2 regions of the Sphingomonas sp. BK036 genome follow, and region 1 is predicted to be linked to the other one. Evidence: riboswitches for the same ligand, from Rfam matches in the RefSeq annotation. Region 1 holds a riboswitch; the other holds the start of a gene.
The links. Region 1 has a riboswitch for thiamine pyrophosphate ahead of EV283_RS10295 (TonB-dependent receptor). Riboswitches for the same ligand answer to the same signal wherever they lie in the genome.

Region 1 (5,799 bases):
GCTGCTCGCCGATGAAGCGATAGCCGATCTCCTGCGAGACCGAATATTCGTTCTTGAGGTCGTTGGTCCCCTGCACCACGACCGCGCCGCCATAATAGCTGTTGTAGAGCGTGAATTCGTTGGGCGTGCGGAAGTTGGTGGTGATGTTGGCGAACAGCTGCTGGCGATCGTTGAGCCGGTAGTGGATCGCGGCGCGAGGCAGCGCGGCGAAGCTGTCCTTGCGCACCGTGTCCTGCGGTCCGGGCAGATAGGTCCGGCCGTTGCGCAGCACGTTGACGCCCTTGAACCCCGCCTCGATCGTCAACCGCGGCGTCAGCGCGATGCTGTCGGCGACGAAGACGCTCTTGGTCACCGTGACGGTGCGCTGGTTCTCATAGGCGAGCAGGCGGCCGTCGGCGGTGCGGATCGCCTTTGCGCGATACCCCCATCGGTCGGTTGGCTGCCCCTCGGCATCGATCGACGTGTAGGACTGCGTGACCCGGTCGGTGCCGTAATCGAACCAGAGGCCGGCGGTGAGCGTGTGCGCGCCGGTCTTCAGCGTCAGCTTGGCGACGGTGCCCGCGCGCATCTGGTCGCCGGTATAATTGCCGAGCACGGTCGCCACGCCATCGACCGCGCCGGGCAGCGCGAGCGGCTGGGCCAGTTCCTCGGTGCCGAGGAAATTCCCCTCCGTCGTCAGCTGCGTGCCATAAGGCGCGTTGCCATAGCCGAACTGGAGATAGCTGGTGGTGTCGAGCGCGAGCCGGTCGTTCAGCGCGAGGTGTACCGGGGCGGAGGCGTAGAGGTTGCGGAACGGTGCGCGGTACAGCCGCCAATAGTTCGTGTTCCCCGCGGTGTAGCGCGCATCATAGTTGAACCCGCGCCCCTGCGCGGTCCACTCGGCGAGCGTCGGGCTGGGATAGCTCGACGTGTTCGCGTCGTTATACGACAGCGCGAGGCTGGCACGGTTGCCCGCGCCCCATTCGTTCAGGATCTTGGCGTCGATGTGCTGGCGCGTGTCGAAGCCGGGCCCGCGCCAGTTGTCCGCGCGGGTGTTCGAATAGGACAGGAAGGCCTTCAGCCCGGTTTGCCCGATCGTGCCGCTGTCGATGCGCACGAAGCCGCGCCGCGCCGCATAGCTGCCGAGCGACAGGTCGACGAGCGCACCGGGGCGCGCCTTCGGATCGTCGAGCGCAAGCGACAACAGACCGCCCGCGCCACCCAGCGTCGGCGAATCGATATCGACCGAGCCTTGCGCGATCGAGATGCGCTTCAAATTTTCCGGATCGGCGAACTGCGACGGATAGGCGTAATAATAGCCGATGTCGTTCTGCGGCGCGCCTTCCATCAGCACGCCGATCTCGTCCTGGCCTAGGCCGCGCAGCGTCAGGCTGGAGCTGGTCGACAGGCCGTAGGGATCGCTCGACGCGACGTTCGCGCCGGGCAGCAACGTGACGAGCTGGAACGCATTGAGCGTCGGCGCCTGCTTGACGATGAAGTCAGCGGAGATCGCACTCTGCGCGCGCGGCACTTTCTGGTCGGGCAGAAACCCGGCGGGATCGGGCTTGCCGACCACCCGGATCTCGGCGGGTTCGACCGGATCGGGCGCGACCTGCGCCCCGGCCGAGGAGGCGACGAACGCCGCCGACAGCGTCAATGCAATGCGCGCCGACCGCCTGCGGTTGCAAGAGGCCGACATCACGAGCGAAAACCGATACTGAAAAACGTCACGTCCACTCCAATCGGAGGGACGACGGGCCAGCCGCAGACCCTCCCTACGCCGGTATCAGCCGGATCAGGTTCAGCGGGTCATGGGCTGCAGCCCACCTCTCAGCCGCGCATCAGCGGCCCCCCGGGGATGCGCGGCGCTTAAGTGGTTGGACAGGCGATGGGAAGCGCTATCGCGACGATGGTGTCACGTCAGTGACACCCGCGGTGCCTAGGGGGCGATCGGCGTCTGACGCTTTCTATCGAACCAGGACCCGTTCTATGCCCGCTCTCCGTCCGGTCTCGGCTGCCTTCCGTGCTGCCCTCGCCCTGTCGCTGTCGATCATTCCCGGCGTGACGCAAGCGCGCCCAGCGTCGCGCGACCTGCGGCTCGAGCGGGTCGTGATGCTGATGCGGCACGGCGTGCGAGCGCCGCTGGCGGGCGAAGTGCCCGACGCCACGCGGACCGCGCAACCCTGGCCGACCTGGCCGGTCCCCGAAGGACAGGTGACCCCGCACGGCGCCGCCGCAATGCGGTTGCTCGGGCAGTATGACCGCCGCTGGCTCGCGCCGCTCGGGCTCGCAAGCTGCCCGGTGCCGGGCACGATCCGGATCTGGACGAACACCGCCAGCCGGACGATCGCGAGCGGAGACGCCTATGCGCAGGGGTTCGCACCGGGCTGTCGCGTCGCGGTCGGCCACCGCCCCGTCGACCAGACCGATCCAATCTTCGAGCCGCTCTCCGCGCGCGCGACCGCGTTCATGCCGCGCGAGGCGATCGCCTCGATCGATCGCCATACCGGCGGGATGGACGCGCTCGTCGCCCGCCATCGCACGGCGCTCGCGCGGATCGACACCGTGCTCGGCTGCGACGCTGGCCCGTGCAGCCCGGTCACGCCAGCGACCGTCCGCGCATCGGCCGATGGGCACGGCATCGATCTGTCGGGGCCGATCCGTGCCGCGTCGGGGACAGCGCAGGTCCTGCTGCTCGAAGAGGCCGAGGGCATGCCGCGCCGCCAGGTCGGATGGGGCCACGCCGATCCCGCGACGATCGCGCAGGTCGGTGCTGTGCACGCCGCGTTGTTCGATGTGTTCACGCGCTCGCCCTACATGGCGGCGCACCAGGCCTCGGTTCTCAGCCAGCGGATCATCGACACCCTTACCATGCCCAACGCCCCACGGCTGGACGTGATGGTCGGCCACGATACCAATGTGACGGCGCTCGCCGCCGCGCTGCATGTCGATCTCGACGCGCCGGGCTTTGCCCGCAACGACGTCGCACCCGGCGGCGCGCTCGTGGTAGAACGTTTGCGCGATACGCGATCGGGGGAGCGGTTCGTCCGGCTCTATTACCGCGTGCAACCGCTGGCCGCGATCCGCGCGTTGAAGGCCGACGTCGTCGTGACGCCGCTAACGATCCCAGGCTGTGCATCGCCCTGCCGGCTCGACCGCTTCGTCACCCTACTGCGGTCGAGGATCGCCGTGCCACGCCCATCATAGGATTGGGTGGTGCGGGCGATCCATCGACGCCACAGTATTAAAAGCTAGCTCAGCCGTTGGTGCGCGCGCGCGCCTTCTCCGCCTTGGCCTGTTTGGCATAATGGTGATGCGCTACGGCACAGCCGACCGCAGCGCCCATCACCGCATGCCCCTTGCCGACGAAATGGCCACCGACGCCGCCCGCCGCCGCGCCACGGATACAGCCCTTGGCCAGCACGGGAGACGCACTCATGGCCAGCAACGGAAGAGCAACCAGCGTAAGATACCGCATGCCAAAGTCCTTTATCGACGAGATCAGGACTTAGAAAACACGATCAACTTGCTGACGTTCCGTGAGATTTCGTTCATGTTCTCCGGCGTCGCGTCGAGCGGATCCGAGAGGCAACGCTCCGGCCTGCCCGGGACGCCCAAGCGTCCGAACAGGCCGGGTTCAATCGATCACACCGCGCCGTGGCACTGCTTGTACTTGCGGCCCGACCCGCACGGGCATGGCGCGTTGCGACTGACCACGCCTTCCCAATTCGCCGGATCCTCGCCGATATCGGCCTCCTGCGGCTGCGGGATCTGGAGCGGCGGCATCGTCGACGTGATGTGGCCACGCGTGCCCGCATCGAAGTCGTTCGAATTGTCCTCGCCGGTGAACGGGTCGAAATGCGTCGTGATGAAGTCGGGCAGCTCGGGAAGCCCGACCGGCGCCTGCATCTGGAACTGCGCATGCGCGATCGTCTTTGTCACGTCCTCGCGGATCGTCTCGAGCATCCGCTGGAACAGCGAGAACGCCTCCTGCTTGTATTCGTTGATCGGCGTCTTCTGTGCATAGGCACGCAGATGGACGACCTGGCGCAGCGCGTCGAGCGTGGCCAGATGCTCCTTCCAGTGATGGTCGAGATTCTGCAGCAGGATCGACTTCTCGACCGATGTCCACGTCTCCGCATCCAGATCCGCGGCCTTCGTCGCGATCGCCTCGTCCGCCATCGCGCGGACTCGCTCCTCGATCATCTCGGGGTCGACCGATTCCTCGAGCAGCCACGCGTCGATCGGCGGCTCGAGGTTCATCACCTCGGCGAGCCGCGCCTTCATCCCCGCGACGTCCCACTGCTCGGGATACGAGTTGGGCGGGCATGCATCGCCGATGATTACGTTGACCGTTTCCGCGCGCATGTCGGTGACCACGTCGCCGACCGTCTCGGCATCCATGATGTCCGCGCGCTGCTCGTAGATGACCTTGCGCTGCTCGTTCATCACGTCGTCATATTCGACGACCTGCTTGCGGATGTCGTAGTTGCGCGCTTCGACCTTCTTCTGCGCGGTCTCGATCGCCTTGCTCAGCCACTTGCTGCCGATCGCCTCGCCATCCTCGATATTGTTGCGCATCATCTTTGCGAACAGCGTGTCCGGCCCGAAGATCCGGAGCAGATCGTCGTCGAGGCTCAGATAGAAGCGCGACAGGCCCGGATCGCCCTGACGCCCCGAGCGCCCGCGCAGCTGGTTGTCGATACGCCGGCTCTCGTGCCGCTCGGTGCCGAGCACGAACAGGCCACCCGCAGCCAGCACCGCCTGCTTCTCCGCCTCGATCTCGATCTCGATCCGCGCCGCCTCGGCGGCATATTCGGGCGTGCCCTCGACGAGCTCGGGATGCTCGTCGAGCATGCGGAATTCGAGGTTGCCGCCCAGTTTGATGTCGGTGCCGCGGCCCGCCATGTTGGTCGCGATCGTCACCGCGGACTTGCGTCCGGCCTGCGCGACGATGTGCGCCTCCATCTCGTGGAAGCGCGCGTTCAGCACCTTGTGCTCGACCTGCTCGCCGACCAGGAACTCGCTCAGCAGCTCGGACTTCTCGATCGACACCGTGCCGACCAGCACCGGCTGGCCGAGATCGGCGTGATGCTTGATCTTCTTGGCGATCGCCGCGAACTTGTCCTTGGTGTCCTTGTAGAACTCGTCTTCCTCGTCGACGCGCTTGACCGTGACGTTGGTCGGGATGCTGACGACGTTGATCTTGTAGATGTCGTAGAACTCGGCCGCCTCGGTCGCCGCGGTGCCGGTCATGCCGCCGATCTTGGGGTACATGCGGAAATAGTTCTGGAAGGTGATCGAGGCCATCGTCTGGTTCTCGGGCTCGATCTGGACGCCCTCCTTCGCCTCGACCGCTTGGTGCAGGCCGTCCGACCAGCGCCGGCCGTCCATCATGCGACCGGTGAACTCGTCGATGATGATGACCTTGCCGTCCTTGACGATGTAGTCGATGTCCGACTTGAACATCACGATCGCGCGCAACGCCTGGTTGAGGTGATGGACGACCTGCGTGTTCTCGAAGTCGTACAGGTTCTGCCCTTCGAGCAGCCCCGCCGCCTCGAGCATCCGCTCGACCTTTTCGGTGCCATCCTCGGTAAGGATGATCGTCTTCTGCTTCTCGTCCTTGTCGTAGTCGGCGGGATCGAGCTGCTTCACGACCGCGTCGACCTGCATGTACAGCTCGGACTTGTCGTCGGTGGGCCCCGAGATGATCAGCGGCGTGCGCGCTTCGTCGATCAGCACCGAATCGACCTCGTCGACCACCGCGAAGTTGAAGGGGCGCTGCGTCATCGCGCTGCGCTCATACTTCATGTTATC
Region 2 (5,799 bases), on a different contig from region 1:
AACCGCACGCCGGGCGCCGCCACCGCAAGCTCGGCCTCGACCAGCGGGAAATGCGTGCACGCGTTGACGATCACGTCGATCGAGTCGCCGCCGGGCTGCGAGAACAAGCCGTTGAGCACCGCGGCATAGCGCTCCGGCGCCACCGCCCGCCCGTGCAGCTTGGCCTCTGCCATCTCGACCAGCGCCGCCGATCCGTAGCGCAGCACCGTGCAATCGCCAGCGAACCTCGCCGCGAGATCGTCGACATAGGCCTGCCGCACCGTCGCCTCGGTCCCCAGCACGCCGATCGTCCGCGTGACCGACAATGCGGCGGCGGGCTTGATCGCCGGCACCGTTCCTACAACCGGCAGGTCGAGCGCCGCGCGTACCACGGGCAAGGCGATCGTCGAGGCAGTGTTGCAGGCGATCACGATCAACCGCGGCCGGTACCGCTCCGCCAGCCGCCCCAGCAACACCGGCACGCGCGCCGCGATCTCCGCCTCGCTCTTGGTGCCGTACGGAAAACCGGCCGAGTCGGCGGCGTAGACGAACGGCGCCTCAGGCAGCGCCGCGCGCGCGGGTCCGACGATCGACAATCCGCCGACACCGGAATCGAAGAACAGGATGGGGCGCGTGTCCATCCCCGCGCCTTAGGACGGATTGGCGCGTCTGAACCAGACCCGCCGTGCGATCGGCCGCCGATCGAGGCCATTTGCCGTCCGCCACGACTCGTTTATAAGCGCGGCCAGAACGGGGGACATGCTTGCAGACGGAAATTCTCTGGGTGGCGCCCACGCTATCGCTCGTGCTCAGCTATCTGCTCGGCTCGATCCCGTTCGGCGTCATTTTGACTCGGCTCGGCGGCGCGGGCGATCTGCGCACGATCGGCTCGGGCAATATCGGCGCTACCAACGTCCTGCGCACCGGTCGCAAGGGCCTCGCCGCCGCCACGTTGCTGCTCGACATGGCCAAGGGGGCGGTGGCCGTCCTGCTCGTCGCGTCGCTCTTCCCCGGCAACGCACTGCTGGCCGCCGCCGGTGCGTTCATCGGCCATTGCTACCCCGTCTGGCTCAGGTTCAAGGGCGGCAAGGGCGTCGCCACGCTCATGGGGATCGTCGTCGCGCTCTACTGGCCGCTGGGGCTCGTCTATGCGGTCGTCTGGCTCGGCCTGCTCGCGGGGCTGCGTATATCGTCGGTCGCCGGCATGACCGCCGCACTCAGCGCACCGTTCGCGGCGGCATTGTTTGGTCGGTTCGACCTTGTCCTGCTGCTCCTCGCGCTCGCGCTGATCGTGTTGTGGAAGCATCGCGAGAATGTCGAGCGGCTCTTCTCCGGCACCGAGCCGCGGATCGGCACCAACCGGCAAAAGAGTGACTGACCCGACGGTCTCCCGTCTCCGGCTCATCCGCACGACCGGGATCGGACCGGTCACCTATCGCCAGCTCATCGCCCGTTTCGGCAGTGCAGAGGCCGCCATCGCCGCGCTCCCGATGCTTGCCCAACGCGGCGGCGGGCGCAGTCCCCGGATCGCCGACGTCTCCGTCGCCGAACGCGAAATCGCCGCCACCGCCAGGCTCGGCGCGCGCTACCTGTTCCTCGACGACCCGGACTATCCGCGTCTCCTCGCCGAGATCGAAACCGCCCCCCCGGCGCTGATCTTCCGCGGCGATATTGCGCACGCGGCCCGCCCCTGCGTCGCAATGGTCGGCGCGCGCAACGCATCGGCCGCCGCCTGCCGTTTCGCGCGCCAGCTCGCGCTCCAGCTGGCGGAAGAGGGCACGACTATCGTCTCTGGCCTCGCGCGCGGCATCGACACGGCGGCGCATATCGGCGCGCTGGGTGCCGGCTCCGATGGCGCGACGATCGGGGTCATCGCCAGCGGGATCGACATCGCCTATCCGCCCGACAATACCGCCCTGCAGGAGCGGATCGCGACCGGCGGGCTCCTTCTCGCCGAACAGCCCCCCGGTACCGAACCCAAGGCGCGCAACTTCCCCTCGCGCAACCGCATCATCGCAGGCCTTGCGATCGGCACGGTCGTGGTCGAGGCTGTCTCCAAATCCGGGTCGCTCATCACCGCGCGGCTCGCCAACGAATCGGGGCGCGAAGTCATGGCCGTCCCCGGCAGCCCGCTCGACCCGCGCGCGCAAGGCTGCAACCTGCTGATCCGCGAGGGCGCCACGTTAGTACAATCGGCCGCCGACATCCTCGAACAGATCCGCCCGTTCGATCCCCGTTCCGTCCGCTCGCCGATCGACGCCTTTGCCGCGACGCCGCCGCAGGACGCGAGCGACGCCGACCGCCGCCGGATCGCCGACCTGCTCGGCCCCGTCCCCGTGACGATCGACGAGCTCATTCGCCAGTCGCGCGAGAGCCCGGCGGTCGTCCACACCGTGCTGCTCGAACTCGAACTCGCCGGCCGCCTCGAGCGTCACGCCGGCGGACGCGTCAGTCTCGCCTGACCGCGAGACGCTATCCTCCCCCGCCAAGGGGAGGATAGCCGGGCTGCGGCTTTGCGTTATTCGGCCGGCAGATAGATCTCGCTGCCCTTCGCACGAAACTTCTCGCTCATATCGGCCATGCCCTGCTCGGCATCGGCCACGGTCGCGCTGGTCGCGAACTTGGCGCGGTCGGCATCGGCCGCGGTGACATCCGCCGCCAGGAACATGTCCGCCGGGCTATTCTGCTTGGCGGCGAAATCGCGCACCTCCTGCGTGATCTTCATCGAGCAGAATTTGGGCCCGCACATCGAGCAGAAATGCGCGGTCTTGGCGCCCTCCGCGGGGAGCGTCTGGTCGTGATACTGTTCGGCCGTGTCGGGATCGAGGCTCAGGTTGAACTGATCGCGCCAGCGGAATTCGAACCGCGCGCGCGACAGCGCATCGTCGCGCATCTGCGCGGCCGGGTGGCCCTTTGCCAGATCGGCGGCATGCGCGGCCAGCTTGTAGGTGACGACGCCGACCTTCACGTCGTCGCGGTCGGGAAGCCCGAGATGCTCCTTGGGCGTGACGTAGCAAAGCATCGCGGTGCCGTACCAGCCGATCATCGCGGCACCGATGCCGCTGGTGATATGGTCGTAACCCGGCGCGATATCGGTGGTAAGCGGCCCGAGCGTATAGAAGGGCGCCTCGCCACAGACCTCGAGCTGCTTGTCCATATTCTCCTTGATCTTGTGCATCGGCACATGGCCGGGGCCTTCGATCATGACCTGCACGTCGCTCTTCCACGCACGATGCGTGAGTTCGCCGAGCGTGTAGAGTTCGCTGAACTGCGCTTCGTCGTTGGCGTCGGCGATCGAGCCGGGGCGCAGGCCGTCGCCGAGCGAATAGGCGATGTCATACGCCTTCATGATCTCGGTGATCTCGTCGAAGCGCTCGTAGAGGAAGCTCTCCTTGTGGTGGCTGAGGCACCATTTCGCCATGATCGAGCCACCGCGGCTGACGATGCCGGTGACGCGCTTGGCGGTCATCGGGATATAGGCGAGGCGGACGCCAGCGTGGATCGTGAAGTAATCGACGCCCTGCTCGGCCTGCTCGATCAGCGTGTCGCGGAAGATCTCCCAAGTCAGGTCCTCGGCGACGCCGCCGACCTTTTCGAGCGCCTGGTAGATCGGCACCGTGCCGATCGGGACGGGCGAGTTGCGCAGGATCCATTCGCGCGTGTCGTGGATGTTGCGACCGGTGCTGAGGTCCATCACCGTGTCGGCACCCCAGCGGATCGACCAGACGAGCTTGTCGACCTCGGCCGCGACGTTCGATGCGACCGCCGAATTGCCGATATTGGCGTTGATCTTGACCAGGAAGTTGCGGCCGATCGCCATCGGTTCGGATTCGGGGTGGTTGATGTTGTTGGGGATGATCGCGCGGCCCCGCGCAATCTCGTCGCGGACGAATTCGGGGGTGACGAAGTCGGGGATGCTCGCGCCGAAGCTCTCTCCGTCGCGCTTATAGTCCTTGAGCATCGCGCGGCCGAGATTCTCGCGGGTGGCGACATATTCCATCTCGGGGGTGATGATGCCACGCCGCGCGTAATGCATCTGGCTGACATTGGCGCCGGGCTTCGCACGCAAGGGACGCTTGATGCTGCCGGGGAATTGCGGGACGCCGCCCGAGCGGTCGGGGCCGAGCTGGCCATTATCCTCGGGACGGACTTCGCGCGCGTCATAGCTCTCGACGTCGCCACGCGCTTCGATCCAGGCGCGGCGGAGTTGCGGCAGGCCCGCGTCGATGTCGATCGTGGCGCGCGGGTCAGTGTACGGGCCGCTGGTGTCGTAGACCCGCAGGGGAGGCTCGAAACAGCTCGGGTCGAGGACGATCTCGCGCATCGCGACTCGGACGTCGGGGCTGGTCGGCACTGCGACGTGGATTTTCCGCGAGCCGCGGATCGGGCCGGTGGTGACGCCGATCTGTGCTGCGGGCTGGGGGAAATGCGTGTCGACGTCGGCCATGCGCTTGCTCCTAAAGGTGTCGGAGCAAGGCTGCGGTTCTGTAGCGACCGCTCCCTCCCTCCGCCGGTATCAACCGGATCAGGTTCAGCGGGTCGAAGGCTCCTGCCTTCCTCTCAAGCGCGGTGGGGTGCCCAGCAAATTCGCATTTGATGGAAACCCGGCAGCGCTCCCCCGGGGTGGGTCAAGCATAGGGGCACGGGTTTGGTACGCAACGCAAAAAGGACCGCCACCTGGATCGGGTAGCGGTCCTTCCTGTCGACCAGTCGTCGTCAGCCACTGTGCCGGGGGCTGACCCTCACGTCAGAACCGGAACGCCACCGTCCCGCGCAGGCTGTGCCAGCGGAAATTCTCGTCGCTGCGGCGGAACGTGGTGCCGCTGGTGTTGGGCGCCAGCACGAACGGGTTGTTCGCCAACAGGACCGGGCTGCCCGCAAGCGCGGTACCGGCCGTGACGAGGACGCGCGCGTCGTCGTCCTTATACTGGTGATAGGTGTATTCCATGCCGATCGAGATGTTCTTGGTCAGCTTCTGCTCGATGCCGCCGCCGCCGACATAGCCCCAGCGCTTGTTCGAGCCGGTGGCCGCGAACGCGTTGGCGGTGTTCGTGGTGAAGAACAGATTGTCGATCTTGGCATAGCCGGCGCCGCCGGTGGCGTAGAACAGCGTGTTGCGGGCGGCGAGACCGGCGCGTGCGCGGACCGAGCCTTCCCACTTCAGCTTGCGCGCCATCGTGTAGCTGGCGGGCGTGGTCGAGAAGGCGGCGACGCTGTCGGTGATCTCGGCCTTGCCGAATTCGCCGACCAGGCCGACCACGAACGGACCGCTCTGCACGTCGAAGCCCGCGCGACCGTAATAGGACCAGCCATCATCGTCGTTGCGGCACCCGTAAGCCGGGACGGCGGTCCGCGCCGAGCCATTGCAGAAGCCGGGCGAGAAGGCGTTGGCGCCGGTGATGGTGTTGACGCTGTCGCTGAAGTTACCGTCGCCGTTGCGGTCGAACAGGATCGACGAGCCGACGTCGTTAGGCTGGACGTCGTAACCGCCGGCAGCACCGATATACAGACCCGAGAACGGCTTGTCGTCGGTCGTCATGTCCTGCGCGTGCGCCGGAACGGCAAAAATGCCCGCGGTGGCGAGACCGGCGAGCATCGTAAGTTTCGTGAAGTGAGTCATGGTCGTTCCCCAAACAAGGGTCGCGGCGCTCCCAATGCTCGCCGCGACCCAAGGTTTCTGTTTCTGTTTCGGTTGCGCAGGCCGATCAGGCGTTGGCGGCACTCGTCTTGATGTTCCCGTTGACACCGGCCGGGAAGAACCCGCCCATCGAGACGGCCGTCTTGTTGAGATAGACGATGTTGAGCACCTGGCCGGTCGAA

Region 2: linked by a shared signal. The riboswitch ahead of thiC (phosphomethylpyrimidine synthase ThiC) and the one ahead of EV283_RS10295 (TonB-dependent receptor) in region 1 are both predicted to bind thiamine pyrophosphate.

Annotation. Positions count from the first base shown of each region.
Region 1 covers NZ_SGXR01000004.1:689,785-695,583, reverse strand. The annotation lists gene EV283_RS10295 (TonB-dependent receptor) at 1-1,678, opposite strand, end outside; TPP riboswitch at 1,735-1,844, opposite strand; gene EV283_RS10290 (histidine-type phosphatase) at 1,969-3,186, shown strand; gene EV283_RS10285 (hypothetical protein) at 3,236-3,457, opposite strand; gene secA (preprotein translocase subunit SecA) at 3,625-5,799, opposite strand, start outside.
Region 2 covers NZ_SGXR01000003.1:1,182,599-1,188,397, forward strand. The annotation lists gene murI (glutamate racemase) at 1-620, opposite strand, end outside; gene plsY (glycerol-3-phosphate 1-O-acyltransferase PlsY) at 764-1,357, shown strand; gene dprA (DNA-processing protein DprA) at 1,350-2,441, shown strand; gene thiC (phosphomethylpyrimidine synthase ThiC) at 2,498-4,426, opposite strand; TPP riboswitch at 4,465-4,610, opposite strand; gene EV283_RS05605 (outer membrane beta-barrel protein) at 4,727-5,599, opposite strand; gene EV283_RS05610 (ferritin-like domain-containing protein) at 5,685-5,799, opposite strand, start outside.